One region of the Kocuria arenosa genome, then DNA from elsewhere that is predicted to be linked to it. Evidence: riboswitches for the same ligand, from Rfam matches in the RefSeq annotation. Region 1 holds a riboswitch; each other region holds the start of a gene.

Region 1 (7,728 bases):
CGACCTCCACCCCGCCGATGGCCAGGCAGGGCAGGGTCGTGCGGCCCGCGGCGCGGGCGAAGCCCTCGACGCCCAGCGGCTCGGGGTGGTCCGGCTTCGTGCGGGTCGCCCGCACCGCCCCGACCCCCAGGTAGTCGACCGTCCCGGCGGGCAGGGCGGAGGCGGCGTCGAGCTCCTCCGCCGTGGCGGCGCTGAGGCCGAGCACGGCATGGGGCCCGCAGATCGCCCGGGCGAGCGCCACGGGCAGGTCCGACTGACCGACGTGCACCCCGGCCACGGGGGCGCCGGCCGCGCGGGCGGCGAGGTAGACGTCCGCGCGGTCGTCCACGAGCACGGGCACCTCCCGGCCCACGCGCTCGGCGACGGCCGTGAGGAGGGCGACGAGCTCGCGGACCGGGGCGTCCTTCGCACGGACCTGGACCATCGTGGCGCCGCCGCGGACGGCGGCCGCCACGACGTCCGAAACCGTCCGGGGCGAGCTCAGGGCGGTGTCGGTCACGAGGTGCAGGGCAAGGGCGGCGGGGTCGAGGCGCGGGCTCACCGGGTGCCCTCCTCGCGCACGAGCTCCGCCCGGGCGGCGATCCGCTCCGGCGTGACGGCGTGCAGCCGGTCCAGCAGCGCCACGGCGAAGGAGCCGGGCCCGCCGGAGTCGGCGGCCGCGTCCTCGGCCGCGAGGGTGTACACCGTGGTGGCGGCCACCGCCGCGGCGGCCGGATCCGCGCGCACGGCGGTGAACGCGGCCATGAGGGCGCCCAGGGCGCAGCCGCCTCCGGTGATGCGGGTCAGCAGGGGCGTGCCGTGCGGCACGCGGACGACCGTGCCGTCCGGGGAGCGCACGAGGTCCACGGGCCCGGACACGGCCACCGCCGAGCCGGCCCGCTCGGCGAGCGCGGCGGCGGCGTCCCGGGCGGCGTCGACGCCGTGGGTGGCGTCCGTGCCGCGGCCTCCGGCGCCGCCGGCGAGGGCGATCACCTCGGAGGAGTTGCCGCGCACGATCGCCGGCCGGAACTCGAGCAGGTCGCGGGCCAGCGCCGTGCGCACGGGCAGGGCGCCCACCGCCACCGGGTCCAGGACCCACGCCCGGCCCGCGCGGCCCCGGGCCCCGACCGCCTCGTAGGCGGCGCCGCGCTGCTCGGCGGTGGGCGTGCCGGTGTTGACGAGCAGGCCGTCGGCGAGCTCCGCGAAGACCCCGCCCTCGCCCTGGATGTCGGTCATCGCCGGGGACGCGCCCACGGCGAGCAGCACGTTGGCGGTGAAGTTGGTGACCACGGCATTGGTGATGCACTGCACGAGCGGCGCCGCGGAGCGCAGGTCCTCCAGGGCCGCGGCGGCGTCCTCGGCGAGGGCGGGGTCCGGCGGCGCCGGCCTCGCGGCTGCTGGTGTGCGGGCGGACGTGGGTACGGCATCGCGCATCTGCGACATCCCTTCGCTAGTACTGGCTAGATCAGGTTCGACGGGTGTGTTCTCAGCCGCTCGTGCGGCACCCCGTGTCAGGTGTCCTGCCAGTCTAGTCGGCGCGGGAACCGGGACGCGGACGGACCCCGGCCGCCGGCTCAGAACATGCCGTTGGCGTGCGCCATCCTCTCGGGCACCGGTTGGGCGACGCCCCAGTGCTCCACGATCCGGCCGTCGTCGAGGCGCCAGAGGTCGTAGCAGGCGACCGTGCCGGCGGCTCCGTCGCCGCGGTCGCCGCCCGTGACGGCCTCCGCGACGGTCAGCACGAAGTTCCCCTCGCCGACCACCCGGCGCAGCCGCCGGTACGCGGGCTGCGGGCCGTCCGGCGTGCGGGCGGTGTGCTCGGTGCAGCCCCGGGGGCTCATGTGGTCCTGGACGGCGTGGCGGTCGCCCGCGACGAGGGCGGACTCGACCCACTCCGCGGCAATGCGCTTGTTGTCCTGCGTCCGCTCGTGGTCCGTGACCTCGACGGGGCCGTCGAGCTGGGGGCGGGCGCCGTCGGAGTCCGTGCGCAGGGGCTCGAAGGCGTCCCAGTGCTCGGCGATCCGCCCGTCGTCCACGCGGAACACGTCGAAGCCGACCAGGGGCTCCGGGCCGAGTCCCGCGTAGGCCGAGTGGGCGACCACCGTCCCGTGGTCGTCGAGCACCCGGACGAGGTCCACGCGGAAGTCGTCGGGCATGCTGCGCACGAACTGCCGGAGGCCCTCGCGTCCGTCCGGCGCGAGCGGCGAGTGCTGGACGAAGTCCTCCGTGTAGTGGCGGTCCACGGCCGACGGGTCCCGGCGGACGAAGAGGTCCGCGCCGGCGGTGCGGATGGTGTCTGCACTGGTCATGGCGATGCTCCCTGGAACGGGCGGCCGCTCTCCCCGGCGGACGGGACGGCGGCCCCGGGTGTGCTGTGGTGCGCACCACGGTACGCCGCCGCGAGGGGGCCGGGCGGACCGGGACGGTCCGTGACGGTCCGCGACGACGGAGGACCCCGACCGTGCTGGTCGGGGTCCTCCGTCGTCCTGCTCGGCGGGGCGGCTCAGCCCCGGTCGGCGGGCCTGCCGCTGGTGAGGTCCTCGGCCTTGACGCCGACGCCGACGACGGTCGGCGCCCGGCGGGAGGAGTCCTCCGGGGAGCGCTGGGCGACGGCCTTGGCCTCGTGCCGGGCGCCCTCCGCGGCGACCGCCTGGCCGGCGGTCACCTCGGCCTCGCCCGGCCGTGCCGCCGGGGCCGAGGCGCGCCGGGAGCGACGACGGGGCCGTGCCGGCTCGGTGCTCGCCTGCTCCGGAGCCGCCGACGGGGTGGGCACCAGCTGCTCCGCGCTCTCCCGCGCCACGGGCTCCTGCGTCGCTGTCTCCCGTGCCACGGCCTCCTGCGCGGCGGTGACCGCCTCGGGGGTGACCTCCTCGGCGGTGGCCTCCTGGGGAACGGAACCGGCGTCCGGCGCCGTCTGCCCGAGGACCTCCGCGAGCGAGTCCAGGCTCAGCGGCCGGGCCTCGGCGGGCTCCTCGACGACGGCGTGGCCCTGCGGCAGCTCGATGACCTCGCCGTTGATCGTCAGGCGCGATCCCGGCTCGGCCGGTGACCCGTCCGCGGGGACCTGGTCCGGTGCGGCCGGGGCGGGGCTCTCCCCCGCGTCCGGCTGCTGCTCGGCGGCGTTCTCCGCGCCCTGGCCGCGGTTGCGGCTGCGCTTGCCGCGACGCTTCTTCCGGGAGCGCCCCGAGCCCTCGGGCCGGGACTCCGCCTGCTGGGCGGTCTCCTCGGCGAGCTCCGGCGTCTCCGCGGCGGCCTCCTCGTGGTGGGTGGCGGCGGCGATCGTCGCGAACGCCGTCCGCGCGGCCTCGGCCTTGGCCCTCTCCGCGGGATCGGGCTCGGCGGACCGCTGCTCCGTCCGGGCGGGCTGCTGCTGCTCGCTGCGGCCCCCCCGTCCGCGCTTGCGCTCCGTGCGGTTCGGCCGCTGGTCGCGGGACTCGCCCGTGGCGCCGCCGGTGCGGCCCTCGAGCGGGTGGTCGTGGACCACCACGCCGCGACCGGCGCAGTGCTCGCACGGCTCGGAGAACACTTCCAGCAGGCCGGTGCCCATGCGCTTGCGCGTCATCTGCACGAGGCCCAGCGAGGTCACCTCCGCCACCTGGTGCTTGGTGCGGTCCCGGCCCAGGCACTCCACCAGCCGGCGCATCACGAGGTCCCGGTTGGCCTCGAGCACCATGTCGATGAAGTCGATCACGATGATCCCGCCGATGTCCCGCAGCCGCAGTTGCCGCACGATCTCCTCGGCCGCCTCCAGGTTGTTCTTGGTGACGGTCTCCTCGAGGTTGCCGCCGGAGCCGGTGAACTTGCCGGTGTTCACGTCGACCACCGTCATCGCCTCGGTGCGGTCGATCACGAGCGATCCGCCCGAGGGCAGGAAGACCTTGCGCTCGAGCGCCTTCTGGATCTGTTCCTCCACGCGGTAGTTCACGAACAGGTCCTCGTCCTCGTCCCACTTCTGGAGCCGGTCGAGCAGGTCCGGCGCGACGTAGGTCACGTACGCCTCGATGTTGTCCCACGCCTCGTCGCCCTGGACGACCATGGTGGTGAAGTCCTCGTTGAAGACGTCGCGGACCGTCTTGATCGTCAGGTCCGGCTCCGCGTAGAGCATCTCGGGCGCGAGCGTCCTCGTCGACCCGGACCGCTCCTGGATCTGCTCCCACTGGGCGCGCAGCCGGTTGATGTCGTGGGTGAGCTCCTGCTCGGAGGCCCCCTCGGCGGCGGTGCGGACGATGACTCCCGCCCCGTCAGGCAGCCGGTCCTTCAGGATCTTCTTGAGCCGGGCGCGCTCGACGTCGGGCAGCTTCCGGGAGATCCCGGTCATCGACCCGCCCGGGACGTAGACCAGGTACCGGCCGGGCAGGGAGATCTGGCTCGTGAGCCGGGCGCCCTTGTGCCCCACCGGATCCTTGGTGACCTGCACCAGGACCGAGTCCCCGGACTTCAGCGCGACCTCGATGCGGCGGGGCCCGCCCTCGACCCGCGACGCGTCCCAGTTCACCTCGCCGGCGTAGAGAACGGCGTTGCGGCCCCGGCCGATGTCGATGAACGCGGCCTCCATGGACGGCAGCACGTTCTGCACCTTGCCCACGTAGACGTTGCCGATCAGGGAGTCCTGCTGGGTGTGCGAGACGAAGTGCTCGGCCAGGACGCCGTCCTCCAGGACGCCGATCTGGATCCGGTTGTCCTTCTGCCGGACCAGCATCTGGCGCTCGACGGACTCGCGGCGGGCCAGGAACTCCGCCTCGGTGATCACCTGGCGGCGGCGGCCGGTCTGGCGGGAGTCGCGCCGGCGCTGCTTCTTGGCCTCGAGCCGCGTGGAGCCCTTCACGGCCACGACCTCGTCGGCCGTGGCGGTCTCCGCGGCGCGGGGCGCCCGGACCCGGGTCACGGTGTTGGGCGGATCGTCGTCGCTGCCGCCCACGAGCTCCATGTCGACCTCGCCGCGGCGGCGGCGCCGACGGCGTCGACTGGTGGCGCCCCCGCCCGACCCCTGTCCGGCCTCCTCGCCCTCGTCGGCGAGCTCCGCCGTGTCCGGTTCCTCGGGGCTGTCGCCCGGGTCCTCGGCGGAGGCGTTCTCCTCCTGCTGGCGGCGCCGCGCCTCCCGGCGGCGGGCGGCGCGCTGCTGGGCGGCCTCGCGCAGCTCGTCGAGGTCCGGGGCGTGGAACATCAGCGAGGTTGCCGTCACGGCGGCGGCCAGCGCCGTGCGCGGCTCCCCCTCGTCGTCGGTGTCCTCGTCGGTGTCCTCGTCGGTGTCCTCGTCGGTGTCCTCGTCGGCGTCCGGGGCAGGGTCCTGCGCGGCGCTGGTCGGCGCGTCCTCGGCCGGTGCGGACGGGGCCTCGGGGCCCAGGTCCTCGGCCTCGCCGGCGGGCTCCACGCCCTCGGCGGACTCCTCGGCACCGGGCGTGCCGGGTGCGGGGTTCCCGGGCGCCGCGGCCTCCTCGGCCACCGCACCGGGGCGCTCGTCGCCCGGCACCGCGGTCCCGGGCGCGACGTCGAGGGTGTCGGTCCCCGCGGCGTCGCCGGTGGCCGGCGCAGCGTCCGGCACGGGCTGCGCGGCCTCCGACGGCCCGTCGAGGACGTCGCCCGGAGCCTCGGCCGGGATCTCCGGGGCGGTCGGCGACGGCTCGTCGAGGACGTCACCCGGCACCTCGGCCGGGATCTCCGGGGCGGCCTCCGGCGCGGCCTGCGACGGCTCGTCGAGGACGTCACCCGGCGCCTCGGCCGGGGTCTCTGGGGCGGTGTCCTGCACCGTTCCCTCCGCCACCGGGAGGTCCCGGCGTGCGTCGTCCGATGTGTTCTGCTGACCAGCGTCCGAAGCGTCCTGCGCCCCGGCCTGGTTCACCTGTTCGGCATCCATATACAGCTGTGCTCCTGCCGCGGTACGCCGTCCGTACCCGGTCCCCGCAACGGCTTGGTCGGCGTAACGCCGGTGGGGGTCCACGCGGCGGCCAGAAGTCCTGTGCGTACCCGTCGCGTCCCGCACACCCCGCGAACGGGCGGGGACGGCAACGAGCCAGTCCGGGGCTTCGAGCCGTTGCTCACGAGGGCAACGGTCTTGAGCCGGCGGCGGACGCGCTCAATCCGATGAGAGCCGCGGGTCCTGCCGACCTGGGGTCGAAGTCCGACTGGGCCGAGATCCCGCGTACGGGCGGGCACGACCGTGGCCAGTATCTCACAGACGTCCCGGTCCGGGCCGGATTGGCCTCGTCACGGCTCGCAACCCTCCCGCGCGGGTCCGGGAGAGCTCCGGGGCGCATCGCCTAGGATCGGCGTGTGACCTCCACTCCTCCCACCCTCGACGGCTCCCCCGCCGTGTCCCACGGCCACGACGCCCGCGCCGACCGGCGCTGGGGACTGGTGGCCCTCGTGACCGCCCTCCTGGGCTTCTACGGCGCCGCCACGCTGGTCTACGAGCGGCTCCAGCTCTTCCTCGACGCCGGTCACCGCACCAGCTGCGACATCAACTCGTGGCTGTCCTGCGGCACCGTCATGCGCACGCCCCAGGCGGAGGCCTTCGGCTTTCCCAACCCGTTCATCGGCATCGTGGCCTACGCGGTCGTCGTGGCCGTGGCGCTCGCGGTGCTGGCCGGCGCCCGGTTCGCCGCCTGGTACTGGTGGGGGCTGCAGATCGGGGTGACCCTCGGCTGGGTCTTCGTCCTGTGGCTGTGGTGGCAGACCACCTTCGAGATCAACGCCCTGTGCCTGTACTGCATGCTCGTGTGGGTGATGCAGACCGTCCTGCTCGTGCACACCACGGCCCGCAACCTGCGCGCCGGGGTGCTGCCGGCTCCCGCCGGCGTGGCGCGGGGCGCCGGCCAGTGGGCGTGGTTCGTCTCCGCGGCCCTGCTCGTGCTGCTCTTCGGGACGGTCCTGGTCCGGTTCGCCGGGGTCATCCTCCCGGCCTGAGCCCGCCCGGGGCCGCCGGTGCCTCCGGGCACGGCACGGTCCCGGCCACCGACGACGACGGCCTCCGCCCGTGCTGGGCGGAGGCCGTCGTCGTCGGGTCCGGGCTCAGCCGAACCAGATCCCGATCTCGCGCTCGGCGGACTCCGGGGAGTCGGAGCCGTGCACGATGTTCTGCTGGACCTTCTCGCCCCAGTCCCGGCCGAGGTCGCCGCGGATCGTGCCCGGCGCGGCGGTGGTCGGCTCGGTGGTCCCGGCCAGGGACCGGAAGCCCTCGATCACCCGGTGGCCCTCGACGACGGCGGCCACGACCGGACCGCTGAGCATGAACTCGACGAGCGGCTCGAAGAACGGCTTCCCCCGGTGCTCCGCGTAGTGCTGCTCCAGCACGGAGCGCTCCGCGTGCAGCAGGCGCAGGTCGGCCAGGCGGTAGCCCTTCGCCTCGATCCGGGCGAGCACCTCGCCGGTGAGGCCGCGGGCCACGCCGTCGGGCTTGACGAGGACGAGGGTGCGTTCCGTGGTCATGGGGGTCCTTCCGAGGTGCGGGTCCAGGATGTCGGTGCCCAGCCTAGCCGTCCGGGTGCTCCCGCTCCCACTGCGCCTGGGCGGCGTCGCGGGCGGCGTTCTCCCGGTCCAGCCGCGCCCCGGTGCGCACGGCGTACCACCAGGCGAGCACGGACAGCCCGCCCACGAAGAACATCGTGGGGAGCACGAAGCCCGTGGCCAGGAACACGGCCTGCAGGGCCCACCCGACGGTGTACCCCCAGGACCGGCCCAGGACGGCGGGCGCCAGTCCGAGGAGGAGGGCGAGCCCGGTCCCGCCGGCCAGGATCGCCGTCCGGGCCCCGT
Region 2 (7,728 bases), on a different contig from region 1:
CCGGGGGCTGCGAGCCGACCGCGTGCTGATCGCAGACGGGTCGGTATCCCCGCGGCTCATTGCCGAATCCTGCCGGTGCCCGGGACCCCCCTGAACACACAGCTCGGCAGAAGCGGGAGAACCATGACCGTCAACGTCGGCTCCGGCCCCGTCTACATCAGGGTGCGCTGACCGCACCACCTGGCCCTGGGCGGGCGGCGTCCGGTCGGCCCGACGGGCGCCGCGCATCCAGCCCTCCCTCGGGACGACGCCGACGCAAGGTCCTGCGACGGCCCGCAGCGGGCACACCATTCTCGTGACGGCTTCGACGGCGGTCCCTCCGTCACCGCGAGAAGCGGGACTGCGTCACCAGAGCATGACTTCGACCTCGTGCTGCTCGCCACCACCCCGGTGACCATCCGGTGGTTCCCACGTACCGGGGCGGGGGTGATCGCCGTGGCAGAGGCGACTGCGTCTCCGCCCACGGGAACGCAGGACATGGTTCCGAGGGATCGAGCCACCGCTGAGCGCTGTCACCGCTGAGCGCTCTCGCCCCGGAACGCGGAGACCGTCGTCACCGATCCCCGTGGCACGGTGGCACGTCGAGGCGTGATGCCTCCAGGATCGCAGGAGCAGTCAGTAGACCGGTTTGTCCGGCTCCACCTGCTCCACCCAGGCGAGCACCCCGCCCTCGAGGTGGCGGACCCGCTCCTCCCGCTGCGCGAAGAACGGCCGCAGCGCGGCCAGGGCGGTCGCGGAGCGGGCCCCGGCCTTGCAGTGCAGCACGAGGTCCGCGCCGCGCGCCTCCGGCGGCAGGGCGTCCGCGCCCCGGTCCAGGATGTCCTGCAGCGGGACGGGCACGGCGCCGTCGATGGCCACGAGCTCCCGCTCCCAGGCCTCGCGCACGTCCACCAGGGCGAAGGACGCCTCCCCGTGCTCCCGGCGCTCGAGCAGCCGGGCCAGCTCGGCCGCCCCGACGGTCTCGGCGGGGTCCGCCCCGGGCAGGGCGCAGACGGCGTCGGGCTCGGCCACCGCGGTGACCGGGGCGGCGCCGGGATCCGGGGCCAGGCGCATCTCGCGCCAGGTCATCGCGAGCGCGTCGTGCAGCAGCACCCGCCCGAGCAGGGGCTCCCCGGTGCCGGTGATGAGCTTGACGGCCTCCGTGACCATGACCGAGCCGACGGTCGCGGGGAGCATGCCGAAGACGCCGCCCTCGGCGCAGCTCGGCACCTCCCCGTCCGGCGGGGCCTCGGGGTAGAGATCCCGGTAGGTGGGCCCGTGCCCGGCCCAGAAGACGCTGACCTGCCCCTCGAAGCGCAGGATCGAGCCCCAGACGCAGGGCGTGCCGGTCAGGGCGGCGGCGTCGCTGACCACGTAGCGGGTCGCGAAGTTGTCGGCGCCGTCCAGGACCAGGTCGTACTGGCCGATGAGGTCCACGGCGTTGTCCGCGGACAGACGCACGGGGTGGATCCGCACGTCCACGAGAGGGTTGAGCGCGGTGACGGCGTCGGCGGCGGAGACGGCCTTGGGGCGGCCGACGTCGGCGGTCGTGTGCACCACCTGGCGCTGCAGGTTGGAGAGCGCCACGACGTCGTCGTCGACGATCCCGAGGGTCCCGACCCCCGCCGCGGCGAGGTACTGCAGGGCCGGGGAGCCCAGTCCCCCGGCGCCGACGACGAGCACGCGGGCACCGCCCAGCCGCCGCTGGCCGAGGGGCCCTATCCCGGGCAGGGTCAGGTGCCGGGCGTAGCGCTCGAGCTCCTCGCGGGTCAGTTCGGGGCCGGGTTCCACGAGCGGGGGCAGCGGGCTCACGGCCGCTCCCCCACGGGCGCCCAGTCCCCGCGCGGCGCGTCGGCCGGCTCGGCGGCCGGCCCGTCGTCGGACGCGCCCGGATCGATCCGTCCGGCCATCGGCGAGGACGCCTGGGCGTGGCTGCGGACCGGGATGCGCCCGGCGCCGGCGGCGAGCCGGCCGGCGACCACCGCGTGCCGCATCGCGGTGGCCATCGCCACCGGGTCCTGGGCACGGGTGACGGCGCTGGCCAGCAGCACGGCGTCGCAGCCCAGCTCCATGGCCAGGGCGGCCTCGGAGGCCGTGCCGATCCCGGCGTCGAGCACCACGGGCACGGACGCCCGGGAGGCGATGAGCTCGATGTTGTGCGGGTTGAGGATGCCCAGGCCCGTGCCGATGGGGGCGCCCAGGGGCATCACCGCCGCCGCGCCCAGGTCCTCGAGGCGGCGCGCCACGGCCGGGTCGTCCGAGGTGTAGGCGAAGACCTTGAAGCCGCGCGCCACGAGCTGCTCGGTGGCGTCGAGGAGCTCTACGACGTCGGGCAGCAGGGTGTCCTCGTCGGCGATCACCTCGAGCTTGACCCAGTCGGTCTCGAGGGCCTCCCGGCCGAGCTCGGCGGTGAGCAGCGCGTCCCGGGCCGTGTAGCACCCGGCGGTGTTGGGCAGGATCCGGATGTCGTTGCGCTCGAGCAGCGCGAAGAGGGAGTCGCCCTGGCCGGGGGCGTAGCGGCGCAGGGCCACGGTGGTCAGCTCGGTGCCGGAGGCCAGCAGCGCCTGCTCGAGGGTGTGCAGCGAGCTGAGGCCGCCGGTGCCCATGATGAGCCGGGAGGTCAGCTCCGTGCCGTCGAGCAGGAGCGGGTCGGGGTGCGGGACGGTCACGTCAGCCTCCTTGGACGGCGGTGATGATCTCGACGGCCTGGCCCTCCGCCACAGGGGTCCGCCGCCAGCGGCTGCGGGGCACGACCGCGGCGTCCACGGCCACGGCCACGCCGAGGCGCCCACCGTCCAGCGGGGCGCCGTCGGGGCCCAGGGCCCGGCCGACGGTCTCGGCGACGAGGTCGACGACGGTCGCCTCCGCCGCCACCTCGTGCGGGCGGCCGTTGAGGGTGATGGCGGTCATCGGGGGCTCCTGCTCCGGGGCCCGGGTCCGGCGGCGGCCGGCTCGGGGTCCTGTCGACGGGCCTCGACGGGTCGGTCGAAGCGGTGCGGGTCGGTGGTGGCGAGGTGCTCGGCGTCGGCGGCCGGATCGGGCCCGGCCCCTCCGGCGACCAGCTGCGCGGCGAGCCGGGCGGCCAGCGGGGCGAGCAGGACGCCGTGGCGGAAGTAGCCGGTGGAGACCACGAGCCCCGGCACGGGCGAGCCGTCGGGGTCGCGGACCCGGCCGAGGTACGGGATGTCGTCCGGGGTGCCGGGCCGGGCGCGGGCCAGCACCTCGACCAGCTCGAGGTCGGCGACGCCGGGCACGAGGGCCTGGGCGTCGCGCAGCAGCCGGAACACGCCGCCGGCGCTGGGCCCGGTCAGGTCGTCCTCGCGGGAGGTCGCCCCGATCACCACGGTCCCGTCGGTGCGGGGCACCAGGTAGACGGGCACTCCGTGCACCAGGCCGCGGACGGTGCGCTCGAGCAGCGCCGGCGCCCCGGCGAGGACCCGGGCGCGCAGGATGTCCCCGTGCACCGGCCGCAGGGGCGGGTGCCAGTCCTCCGGCAGACCCTCGAGGTCGCCGAGGTCGGCACCCGGGGCGAGGACCGTCCAGGTCGCGGAGACCATCCCGCCGCCGGCCAGGCGGACGCCGGTCACGGCGCCCTCGGCGTTGCGGCGCAGCCCCGTGGCGAGGTCGTGGACGAGGTGGGCCGGTCCGCCGTCGCGCGCGGGCGATGGCTCGGGGACCTCCGGACGCTCCAGGGGCTCCGGGGCCTCCGAGGTCTCGACGGGCTCCGGGAGCTCCGGGGCGAGGAGGGCGGCGAGCAGCCCGGCCACGAGCCGGCGCGGGTCCACCTGGTGGTCGTCGGGGATCCGCAACGCGGCGGACAGCCGCGGGCTCAGGGCGGGCTCGAGGGCCCGGGCGGCGCGCAGGGTCAGCTGCTCCACCGTCATGCCGTGGCGCCCCTGCAGCGCGCGGAGGTCCGCCAGGGCCTGCCGGTCGGCGGCGTCCACCCCGCAGACCAGGGTCTCGGTGGCCCGGTGGCCCACCGTCCCCCCGGCGGCCTGCTCGAGGGCGGCCACGAACCCCGGGTACTCGGCGGCCGAGGCGGTCATGAGGGGGTACAGGGGCTCCTGCCGGTACTGGACCTCGCTCACCGGGGCGAGCATCCCGGCCGCGGCGCGGCTCGCGCCGGAGCCCGGTTCGGGGTCCACCACGGCCACCGAGCGGCCGCGGCGGCGCAGCTCCCAGGCGGTGGCGAGGCCGATCACCCCGGCGCCGACCACGGCGACGTCGGCCCGGACGTGCTCGGGCTGCCCGACCAGGGGGTGGGGTGCGGTCGTCGGGGCGAGGTGCGCGGAAGTCACACGGAACGTCCTTTCCTACGGCGGCATGACCCGCATCAGGTGTGGCGGTCGGCGCTGGACGCCCTCTCAGCCCCCGGTGGGGCTCCCGCAGAACCGCTGACCTATCATCAGCGTGTGACCCAGCATACCCGTGACGCCTCCGCCCCCGCCGAGCCTCCCCTGCGAGATGCCCGGACGGCAAAGCTCCTCGCCGCCCGGCTGTACGTGTGCACGGACACCCGCCGGGACCGGGGCGACCTCGAGGAGTTCCTGCACGCCGCGTACTCCGGTGGCGCGACCATCGTCCAGCTGCGGGACAAGAGCATCGACGCGGACGAGGAGATCGCCGCGCTGCGGCTGCTGGGCCGGGTCGCCGCCGAGTACGGCGCCCTGTTCGCCGTCAACGACCGCGCCGACATCGCCGCGCTGGTGGGCGCCGACGTCTTCCACGTGGGCCAGCACGACCTCACTCCCGCCCAGGCCCGGCACCTGCTGGGCCCCGACGTGCTGATCGGGCGATCCACCCACGACCTCGGACAGGCCCGGACGGCGCTCGAGGACCCGGACGTCGACTACTTCTGCACCGGCCCCGTCTGGGCCACGCCCACGAAGCCGGGGCGCCCGGCCACCGGACTGGAGTTCGTCCGCGCGGTCGCCGCACTGACGGAGGCCCGGCTCGACGCGGACCCGGAGGTCCTGCCCGTGCCGTGGTTCGCCATCGGCGGGATCGACGAGCAGCGGCTCCCGCAGGTGCTGGACGCCGGGGCGCGCGGCGTCGTCGTCGTCCGCGCCGTCACCGAGGCCCCCGATCCCCGCGTCGCCGCGGGGCAGCTGCGCAGCCTGCTCCCCGCCTGAGCCCGGCACGGTCCCCCACCCCGGCCCACCGTCCCGATGACCGACCGGCTCCCCGCCGCCGCCCAGCACGTTCTGGGAGCATGGACGCAGGACGACGACGGAGAGGTGGCCCATGGACCCCGAGCTCGACCCCCAGGTGCGGCACGCGGTGGAGCGTCCCGCGGAGACCGCCCGCGGCCCGGAGGACGTGCAGCTGCGCGTCCGGCTGGCCGGTGAGCCCGCCCGCCGCGCCCTCGGCACGCACTGGGAGCAGGGCCTCCCGGAGGACGCCGCGCCGAGCGACGACCGGCTTGCCGCCGCCGTGCTGCTCGCCACCCTCTTCGGCGACATCTTCTGGCTGGAGCGCGCGGCCCGGCTGCCCAGCGACGTGCCGGGGTGCCCGTCCGCGCCGCCGAGCGGGCTGCTGGAGCTGACCCGGGTGCCCGGGGCCCGTGCGGCCCTGGCCACCGTGCTCGAGCGCCCGCTGCTGACCGGGCTCCTGGAGTGGGGCACCGACCCCCTGCCGGAGCAGCCCCCGCTCGCCGTGGCACGGGCCGCCCGGGACCTGGGCGTTCCCGACGACGGGCGCGTCTACAAGGTGGTGCGCCGCCGCGCCGAGCGCTTCCTGGCGCGGGAGCACGACGGGTCCGAGCCGCTCGAGCAGTTCGTGACCCTGCTGAACGAGGCGGAGCGGGGCCACCGCGAGGACGGTCCCGTGCTCTCGGGCGAGACCCTGCCCCCGGCGTCTCCACCGGCGCCGGGCCCGACGGCGGGGCCCCCGTCCGCGGCCGGCCCGGCGGCGGACGGCGACGTCCGCCCGGGAACGCCCCCACCGGGTGCTCCCCCGGCGGGCTCGCCCGAGAATCCGCAGTGGGGCGTGAGCCCCGCGACCCCCGCCCCGCCGCCGCCCGGGCAGTTCCCCGGGCAGTTCCCTGGGCAGGGGGCACCCGGACAAGGTGCACCCGGGTACGGGGCTCCCGGACACGGCGTCGAGCACCAGCCGCCCGGAGGACCGGGAGCCGGCGGGCATGGGCCCTCCGGACCGGTGTTCGGTCCGGGCCCCGGCGGCTGGCCGCCGCGCCCGGCCGAGCCCGAGGAGGACGACTCCGACAACCTCAAGGCGTGGGGGTTCGTCTTCCTGGGCATCCTGGCGGTCATCGCGGCGCTGATCTTCATCCTCTGACCACGCCGCCGGCCCACCTGCTCCGACCACCTGATCCGACCACCGAACCGCGGCGGACCGCGGCGGACCCGGAACGGTCGTGCACCCCGCAGCGGATCGAGCACGGGGTCCCGCTCGCCGGCACCACAATTTACTTGCACAGGAAAGCTTCTCGCGCTATTCTTGGGGACATATCAACCAATGCACTGCCCCTGCCGACGGAGAACCCCGAGATGCCGATCTTTCCCCAGAACCCCGATCCCCGGAGCCTGACGAAGCGCCCCGCGGAGGACCTGCTGTCCGCCGGCACCCGGATGGGCGCCGTGGAGCTGCTGGTCTCCGACCTGGACACGATGGTCGCCTACTACGCGGACGCCATCACCCTCGACGTGCTCGCCCACGCCGGGGACACCGCGGTCCTGGGCCGGGACGGCCGGACGGTGGTGCGGCTGCGCCAGGTCAAGGAGCTCCCGCCGGCCCACCGCGGGCAGGCCGGCCTGTTCCACACCGCGGTCGTCTTCGAGGACGAGCCCGCCCTGGCCGCGGCGCTGGCGTCCGTGGCGACCGTGGCGCCCCACTCCTTCACCGGCAGCGCCGACCACCTCTACAGCCAGGCCTTCTACTTCGACGACCCCGAGGGCAACGGGGTGGAGCTCTACACGGACCGGCCCCGCGACACGTGGCGGCGGGAGCCCACCGGCCTGCTGACCCTGGCCTCCAACCCCCTGGACCCGAACGGGTTCCTGCAGGAGCACCTGGCGGAGCAGGGCGGGCGCCCGGCGGCACCGCCGGCCACCCTGGGCCACGTCCACCTGCAGGTGGGCGACATCCCGCTGGGCCGGCAGTTCTACGTGGACGTCCTGGGCTTCGAGGTGATGAGCGACATCGGTTCCGCCCTGTTCATCGCCGCCGGCGGCTACCACCACCACATCGCGCTCAACACCTGGCAGAGCGCCGGGGCCGGCCCGCGTGCGGCGTCACTGGGGCTGGGCCAGGTCAACATCGACCTGCCGGACGCCGACGACGTCACGGCCCTGGAGTCCCGGCTCGCGGACCACCGGATCCCGACCCGGCACGACGGCGCCGTGCTGCGCTTCGAGGACCCCTGGAACACCCTGATCCAGGTGGGCGTCGCGGCGTAGTCCCGGCCGGGTGCCGCGTCCGCACCCACCCGCCGGCGGCACCGTGCTCGATGCCGGCGGATGCTCGCCGACACCACGGTCCGCCGGTAGGTTGGGCCTCACGCCCGGGGCGCCCGGGCGCCGAGGGCGTGCGGCGACACGGCGCCGCCCGGTCCGAGAGCGAGGAGCAGGGCATGGGCGAGAAGGACGACACCACCGGCAAGGACTTCGACGAGGCCGTCAACATGACGGCCGAGCAGCTGTCGACGTGGCTGGACACCGAGGAGTCCACCTCGGTGGGCCAGGACGACGGCGGGGAGTCGGTGGGCCACCGCTCCGGGCGGCGGATCGTGGA
Region 3 (7,728 bases), on a different contig from region 1:
CAGCACGTCACTGAGCGCCGCCGGGCCGCGGCAGCCCCAGATGCCCGCGCAGCGTGGACGAGGTGTACCGGGTGCGGAAGAGTCCTCGGCGCTGGAGGACGGGGACCACGTGGTCCACGAAGTCGTCGAGGGAGTCCGGGAGCCGGGGCGGCATGAAGTTGAACCCGTCGGCCGCGCCCGAGCGGAACCACAGCTCCAGCCGGTCCGCGACGGACTCCGGGGTGCCGATGACCGTGCAGTGCCCGCCGCCGGCGGCCAGCCGGCCCAGCAGCTGCCGCACCGTGGGCCGCTCGACCGCCACGATCCGCAGGATCGTGGCGTACCGGCCCTGCGGCCCGGTGAATTCCTCGATCGGGGGCAGCTCCGGGACCGGGGCGTCCAGCTCCCAGTCGCTGCAGTCCTGCTGGACGAAGGCGGACAGCTGGGCCAGGGACTGCTCCACGGGCAGCAGGGCGTCCACCTCTGCCTGCTTGGCCCGGGCCTCCTCCTCGGTGGAGCCCACGTAGGCGACCAGCCCCGGCATGACGGCCACGGACCCCGGGTCCCGCCCGGCCGCGGCGACCCGTTGCTTCAGGTCCGTGCTGTACTCCCGGGCGCTCTCCAGGTCGTAGGCCACGGCGTAGACGCCTTCACCGTAACGAGCGGCCAGGTCCCGCCCCGGCCCGGAGGCGCCCGCCTGGAAGAGGACCGGACGACCCTGGGGCGGGCGCGGCACGGTCAGCGGTCCGTCCACGCGGAAGTACTCGCCCGCGTGGTCGATCCGGGTCACGCGTTCGGGGTCGGCGTACGGGCCGTTCCGGTCGCCGACCAGGGCGTCGTCGGACCACGAGTCCCACAGCCGATGGGTCACGTCGATGAACTCGGCCGCCCGAGCGTAGCGGTCGGCATGCGGTGGCATTCCCGGGAGGCCGTGGTTGCGCGCCTCGGCGTCGAACATGGAGGTGACCACGTTCCAGCCGGCCCGCCCCCGGCTGATGTGGTCGAGCGAGGCCAGCAGGCGGGCGGCATGGAACGGGGTCCAGAAGGTCGTCGAGACGGTGCTGACCAGTCCGATCCGCTCCGTGGCGCGGGCCATGGCGGCCAGGGCCGTCAGGGGTTCCAGGAACCACCGGGGTCCGTCCCCGACATCGCCGGCGCTGTGCCCGTCGGCGAAGAACACGGCGTCGAAGAGGCCGCGCTCGGCGGTGCGCCCGAGAGCCTCCCAGTGGGCGATGTCCCCGAGCCGCTCCAGACAGGAGTCCGGGTGCCGCCAGGCCGCCTGGTGGTGGCCCGCGCCGAAGAGGAAGGCGTTGAGGTGCAGCTGTCGCGGCGCGGTCACGGCGGCCCCCATCAGTCGAGGACCAGCCCGCCGTCGACCACCAGGTTCTGCCCGGTGACCGAGCGCGCCCACGGCGAGGCGAAGAACAGGAGGGCGTCGGCGAACTCCGCCGGTGTGGTGACCCGGCCCAGGGGCGTGGCGGAGGCGATGTAGTCGAAGACCTCCTCCGGGGTGGAGGCGCTCGCGTCGGTCGTGCGCAGCAGACCTCCGGAGACCATGTTGACCGTGACGTTGTGCGCGCCGAGGTCCTTGGCGAGGGTGCGGGTCAGGGACAGCAGCGCGGCCTTCGCCGCCGTGTAGTCGTGGTACGGGACCACGGGGTTCTGGAACAGGTTGGTGCCGACGTTGACGACCCGGCCGAAACCCCGCTCCTGCATGCCGGGCAGGGCCTGCTGCACGGTGTTGAGGGCACCGCGGACGCTGCCGGCGAACTGGGTCTCGAACTCCTCCCATCGGATCTCCTCGGCTCCGGAGCGGGAGTCGCCGTTGAAGGAGAAGTCCGCCAGCGCGTTGTTGACCACGGTGGTGACGGGGGAGCCGAAGTGCTCCCGGGCCGCGCGGAGCATGTCTGCGACCTGCTCCGCGTCGGTGACGTCGGCAGCCAGCGCCACGGCCCGGTCCGGGCCGTGCTGCTCCGCGAGCTCCTCCGCGGCCGTCCGGGACGCGCGGTAGTTGACCACGACCTTCGCGCCCTCGGCGGCGAAGGCCTCGACGACGCTGCGGCCCAGCCCTCGTGCTCCGCCGGTGACGAGGACGATCTGTTCTGCGATCTGCATGGGTCTCCCTGGGGTCAGGGCGAGGAGACGCGGGCCGGTCACGGCCGGTCCCGACAGGACATCCCTTCGCCAGTCCTAACTGGATCAGGTTCGACGGGTGTCATCTCAGCCGGCTCGTCGTGCGGCGCCGGCACCCCGTGTCACTGCGGACGAGTATAAGCACCGGTCCCACAGGCCGGCCCGTTCTTCGCACGGCGGCGGGTCACACCGGGCCGCGGTCGTCCCCGGGGGCGTCGTCGGACTGTTCCCCGTGGCCGAGGAAGCCGCGCAGCAGCGCGGCCGTGCCCTCCAGGTGCGCGAGGGAGGCGGCGCGGGCGGCGGGGGCATCGCCCGCCAGGACGGCGTCGGTGAGTTCGCGGTGCTGGCGGTCGGAGTGCTCGAGGTTGACCGCCAGCACGGGGATCCGGTCCAGCAGGTCGCTGGCCCGTGACCGCACCTCCGCGACGGCGCGGACCAGGCTGGGGCACCCGCTCAGCTCGGCCACGGCGATGTGGAAGCGCGCGTCGGCGGGGCGGTAGTCCTCCGGTGAGCTCTCCTCGACCTGCCGGAGGCACGCGAGCAGGTGCTCCCGGGCGGCCGCACTGAGGGCCGCCGCCGCGGCCAGCTCCGCCGCGGCGGGCTCGACGACGGCGCGAAACACGAGCACGTCCTCGACGTCAGCGGGATCCACCGGGGGGTGGGCCTCGTCCGGCAGGGCGGTGCGACCGGTCACGAAGGTCCCGCCGTACCGGCCGCGCACCACGTCCAGGACCCCGGCGGACTGGAGCTCGTGCAGGGCCTCCCGCAGCGTGGCGCGGGAGATCCCGAGCATCGCCGCGGTCTCCCGCTCGGGCGGGAGCCGCTCGCCCCTGCGGAACAGGCCGAGCCGGATCGAGTCGAGGATCCGCTCCACGGCCTCCTCGAAGGCGTTGCCTTGGCGCACGGGCCGGATGCGGGGGTGCTGGACGGGATCGCTCACGGTGGCGCTCCTCCCGGCCGGGACGCCCGGCCGAGGTCCTAGTGGGTGAGGTCCATGGCGACCACGCCCACCGCGATGATCAGGGCGGCGGAGACGAGGAAGCCCGCCGTGATGGCGATGAGGGCCCAGGAACGGGCGGAGCCGGAGCGGTCGGGAGTCGATGTGCTGGTCTGGTTCATGCCCACCATTCTGCGGCATCCGCGCGACCGGCGACACCGCGACGCGGTCCCGTGCCCTGCCCGGCTTCCCGCCGCGGGGTCTTGACGGGGCGCGGGGCACCCCACAAACTGTGACCACTCGCGCCAAACGTCTGTTTTCAGACCTTTGTGGAATCCCGGAGGGATCGTCCCATGCCCGAATCCCCAGCACAGCCCGCCCGCACCGACGAGTACTTCCAGCACCGCCAGCTCCGGTCCGGCGCCGCCGGCTGGGTCCTGCTCGCGGGCCTGGGCATCGCCTACGTCATCTCCGGGGACTTCTCCGGCTGGAACATCGGGCTCTCCGAGGGCGGGTGGGGCGGGCTGCTCATCGCCTTCGTGCTCATGGGCCTGATGTACACCTGCATGGTCTTCGGCCTCGCCGAGCTCTCCTCCACCCTCCCCACGGCGGGCGCCGGCTACGGGTTCGCCCGCCGTGCCCTCGGCCCGCTCGGGGGCTTCGCCACCGGGATGGCCGTGCTCATCGAGTACGCCGTGGCACCGGCGGCGATCGCCACGTTCATCGGCGGCTACATCGAGGCGCTGGGCCTGTTCGGCATCACCAACTCCTGGCCCGTGTACCTCGTGACCTACCTGGTGTTCATGGGCATCCACATGTACGGGGTGGGTGAGGCGCTCAAGCTGATGTTCGGGATCACCGTGGTCGCGGTCCTCGCGCTGGGGGTGACCGTCGTCGCGCTCGTGCCGCACTTCGACGCCGCCAACCTCTTCGACATCGTCCCGAACGACGCCGTGGGGGCGAGCGCGTTCCTGCCCATGGGCTACGCCGGGGCGATGGCGGCCCTGGTCTACGGCATCTGGTTCTTCCTGGCGATCGAGGGCGTGCCCCTGGCGGCGGAGGAGACCGCCGATCCCCGCCGGGACATGCCGCGCGGGATCATCGTGGCCATGGTCTTTCTGCTGGTCTCCGGCGCGCTCATGCTGGTGCTGGTGCCCGGGGCGGCCGGGTCGGAGGCGATGAGCACCTCGGACAACCCGCTGCCGGAGGCCATCCGCACCGCGGCGGGGGCCGACAGCGTGATGGCGACCATCGTGAACTACGCGGGTCTGGCCGGGCTGGTCGCGAGCTTCTTCTCCATCATGTTCGCCTACTCCCGGCAGCTGTTCGCCCTCTCCCGGGCCGGATACCTGCCCCGCTTCCTCTCGCTGACGGGCAAGCGCAGGACTCCGTGGGTGGCGCTCATCGTGCCGGGCACCATCGGCTTCGTGCTCGCGGCCGTGACCGGCGACGGCGGACTGCTCATCAACATCGCGGTCTTCGGCGCCACCGTCTCCTACGTGCTGCTGAACCTCTCCCACATCGTGCTCCGGCTGCGCGAGCCGGACCTGCCGCGCGGCTACCGCACCCCGGGCGGCGTGGTCACCACCGGCATCGCCCTGGTGCTGGCGCTCGTGGCCGTGGTCGCCACGTTCCTGGTCGACGTGCTCGCCGCGTCCATCACCGCCCTCGTGTTCGTGGTGTTCCTCGCCTACTACTGGTTCTACAGCCGGCACCGCCTCGTGGGCCACGCCCCCGAGGAGGAGTTCGCGCAGATCCGCTCCGCCGAGGCGGACCTGCACTGACTCCCCGCCCCGACCGCCACCCACCTCAACAATCCCAGCGATCCCAGCGACGAAGGACCGGACCCATGACCGAGACTCCCCAGCACCCGCGCAACGACCGGATGCTCACCGTCGAGCAGCTGCGGCAGCACGTCGCCGACGGGCTCGTGGACACCGTGGTCCTGGCCTTCACCGACATGCAGGGCCGGCTCCAGGGCAAGCTCAACCACGCGCAGTTCTTCCTGGACTCGGTGCTCGACGAGGGCGCCGAGGGCTGCAACTACCTGCTGGCCGTGGACACGGAGATGAACACCGTGGGCGGGTACTCGATCAGCAGCTGGTCCTCGGGCTACGGGGACATGGAGTTCGACATGGACCTGGACACGATCCGGCTGATGCCGCACAACCCCGGCCAGGTCATGATCCAGTGCGACCTCACCGGCCACGGCGGGCAGCCCATCCCGATGTCGCCGCGGTCCATGCTGCGCCGCCAGCTCGACCGCGCCCGGGACATGGGCTTCACCATGGTCACCGGCACCGAACTGGAGTTCTGCGTGTACAACACCAGCTACGAGGACGCCTGGAACGCCGACTACCGGAACCTGGTCCCGGCCAACCAGTACAACGTGGACTACTCCGTGCTGGGCTCCCAGCGGGTCGAGCCGCTGCTGCGGGAGATCCGCAACGCCATGTACGCGGCCGGACTGACCGTGGAGTCCGCGAAGGGCGAGTGCAACCTGGGCCAGCACGAGATCGCGTTCCGCTACGACGAGGGCATGGTCACCGCGGACAACCACGTGGTCTACAAGCTGGCCTCGAAGCAGATCGCCCACCAGCAGGGGAAGTCCATCACCTTCATGGCCAAGCCCAACGAGCGCGAGGGCAGCTCCTGCCACATCCACATGTCCCTGCGCGGGCCCGACGGCGAACTGGTCTTCTGGGACCGCGACCGGGACGCCCGGTCCCGCACCTACGAGCACTTCATCGCCGGGGTGCTGCGCACCATGCGCGAGTTCACGCTGTTCTACGCCCCCACCATCAACTCGTACAAGCGCTTCGTCGAGGGCAGCTTCGCCCCCACCTCGGTGGCCTGGGGCGTGGACAACCGGTCGTGCGCCGTGCGGCTCGTGGGCAGCGGCCAGTCCGCCCGGATGGAGAACCGGCTCCCCGGCGGCGACGTGAACCCGTACCTGGCGCTGGCCGCGATGCTGGCCTCCGGGCTGCACGGCATCGAGCAGGAGCTCGAGCTGGAGCCGATGACCGAGGGCAACGCCTACGAGTCCGACGCCCCCGTGGTGCCCTCGACCATGCGCGAGGCCCGGGACCTGCTGGCCGGCTCCGAGCTCGCGCGGGAGCTGTTCGGCGAGGACGTCGTCGAGCACTACGTGCACTACGCCGACGTGGAGCTGGCGGCCTTCGAGGCGGCCGTCACCGACTGGGAGCTGCGCCGTGGCTTCGAGCGACTCTGAGCCGGGCGGCACCGGGTACCGGCCGCGGATCGCCCTGACCACCTACTACCAGGAGGGGTCCTGGGGGGTCTGGAGCTCCGTGGCGGCGATCGTCCCGGGCGCCTACGTGGAGGCGGTCGCCGCGGCCGGGGGCACGCCCCTGCTGCTCCCCCCGGTGGGCACGGACCCGGGGGTGCTGGAGCTCGTGGACGGGCTGGTCGTCATCGGCGGCGTGGACGTGGACCCGCGCTTCTACGGCGCCGAACGGCACGAACTCACCGCGTCCCAGCCCTCCCGGGACGAGCACGACCTCGCCCTGACCCGGGCGGCGCTGGAGCGCGGGGTGCCCCTGTTCGCGATCTGCCGCGGCGCCCAGATCCTCAACGTGGCGCTCGGCGGCACGCTGATCCAACACCTGCCGGACGTCAACGAGAACGCCGCGCGCTACCAGCCCGGGCCGGGCCGGTACGGGGAGGTCGAGTTCGCCACCGAGCCGGGCAGCCGCTGCCGCGAGCTGCTGGGCGAGACGGCGTGGTCCCCGTGCTACCACCACCAGGCCCTGGAGACGGTGGCCGAGGGGCTGGTGGTGACCGCCCGCGCCGTGGACGGGACGGTCGAGGCCGTCGAGACCACGGAGGGCGGCTGGACGCTCGGCGTGCAGTTCCACCCGGAGGAGAACCGGAAGGACCCCCGCCTCTTCGAGGGCTTCGTCCGCGTGGCGCACGGCTACGCCCGCGCCCGGCGGGACCGGCCCGGGGAGACCGGCCGGGCAGACCACGCTCTACAGCGAGAGGACACCCGCATCCCATGACCACCACGCAGATCATCGACCCCGCCACGGAGGAGGTCGTCGGCACCGTCGAGCTGACGTCCCTGGAGCAGACGGACGCGGCGATCGAGCGCGCCCGGCGGGCCTTCGAGACCTGGCGGACCGTCGCCCCCGCGGACCGCGCCCGGCTGCTGCGCCGCTTCGCCGACGCGGTGGACGCCGACCTCGAGCACCTCGCCCGCCTGGAGGTCCGCAACGCGGGGCACACCATCGGCAACGCCCGCTGGGAGGCAGGCAACGTCCGGGACGTGCTGACCTACTACTCCGGGGCGCCCGAGCGGCTCTCGGGGCAGCAGATCCCGGTCCCGGGCGGGGTCAACCTCACCTTCCACGAGCCGCTGGGCGTGGTGGGCGTGATCGTGCCCTGGAACTTCCCCATGCCGATCGCCGCGTGGGGCCTCGCCCCGGCGCTCGCCGCCGGCAACACGGTGGTGCTCAAACCGGCCGAGCTCACCCCGCTGACCGCGATCCGGCTCGGGGAGCTCGCGCTGGAGGCGGGGCTGCCCGAGGACGTGCTCACGGTGCTGCCGGGCAAGGGCTCGGTGGTGGGGGAGCGCTTCGTGACCCACCCCGCCGTCCGCAAGGTCGTGTTCACCGGCTCCACCGCGGTGGGCCGGCGGATCATGGCCGGGTGCGCGG

The links. A riboswitch is a leader RNA that binds a small molecule or an ion and turns the genes downstream of it on or off. The one in region 1 is predicted to bind thiamine pyrophosphate.
Region 2: it holds a riboswitch for thiamine pyrophosphate, as region 1 does, so the genes downstream of both, ACFYE3_RS06820 (FAD-dependent oxidoreductase) here and thiM (hydroxyethylthiazole kinase) in region 1, are expected to answer to the same signal.
Region 3: it holds a riboswitch for thiamine pyrophosphate, as region 1 does, so the genes downstream of both, ACFYE3_RS06345 (3-oxoacyl-ACP reductase) here and thiM (hydroxyethylthiazole kinase) in region 1, are expected to answer to the same signal.

The regions. Positions count from the first base shown of each region.
Region 1 covers NZ_JBHZTA010000002.1:56,642-64,369, reverse strand. The annotation lists gene thiE (thiamine phosphate synthase) at 1-541, opposite strand, end outside; gene thiM (hydroxyethylthiazole kinase) at 538-1,413, opposite strand; TPP riboswitch at 1,405-1,498, opposite strand; gene ACFYE3_RS03680 (nuclear transport factor 2 family protein) at 1,554-2,288, opposite strand; gene ACFYE3_RS03675 (Rne/Rng family ribonuclease) at 2,483-5,833, opposite strand; gene ACFYE3_RS03670 (vitamin K epoxide reductase family protein) at 6,250-6,882, shown strand; gene ndk (nucleoside-diphosphate kinase) at 6,988-7,404, opposite strand; gene ACFYE3_RS03660 (DUF4233 domain-containing protein) at 7,448-7,728, opposite strand, start outside.
Region 2 covers NZ_JBHZTA010000003.1:168,853-176,580, forward strand. The annotation lists gene moeB (molybdopterin-synthase adenylyltransferase MoeB) at 616-1,791, opposite strand; gene ACFYE3_RS06810 (thiazole synthase) at 1,788-2,648, opposite strand; gene thiS (sulfur carrier protein ThiS) at 2,650-2,889, opposite strand; gene ACFYE3_RS06820 (FAD-dependent oxidoreductase) at 2,886-4,277, opposite strand; TPP riboswitch at 4,273-4,376, opposite strand; gene thiE (thiamine phosphate synthase) at 4,392-5,111, shown strand; gene ACFYE3_RS06830 (hypothetical protein) at 5,224-6,273, shown strand; gene ACFYE3_RS06835 (VOC family protein) at 6,486-7,394, shown strand; gene ACFYE3_RS06840 (DUF3140 domain-containing protein) at 7,568-7,728, shown strand, end outside.
Region 3 covers NZ_JBHZTA010000003.1:67,536-75,263, reverse strand. The annotation lists gene ACFYE3_RS06355 (hypothetical protein) at 1-14, shown strand, start outside; gene ACFYE3_RS06350 (LLM class flavin-dependent oxidoreductase) at 8-1,330, opposite strand; gene ACFYE3_RS06345 (3-oxoacyl-ACP reductase) at 1,330-2,094, opposite strand; TPP riboswitch at 2,139-2,242, opposite strand; gene ACFYE3_RS06340 (FadR/GntR family transcriptional regulator) at 2,297-3,052, opposite strand; gene ACFYE3_RS06335 (hypothetical protein) at 3,091-3,231, opposite strand; gene eat (ethanolamine permease) at 3,403-4,833, shown strand; gene ACFYE3_RS06325 (glutamine synthetase family protein) at 4,899-6,281, shown strand; gene ACFYE3_RS06320 (gamma-glutamyl-gamma-aminobutyrate hydrolase family protein) at 6,262-7,071, shown strand; gene ACFYE3_RS06315 (aldehyde dehydrogenase family protein) at 7,068-7,728, shown strand, end outside.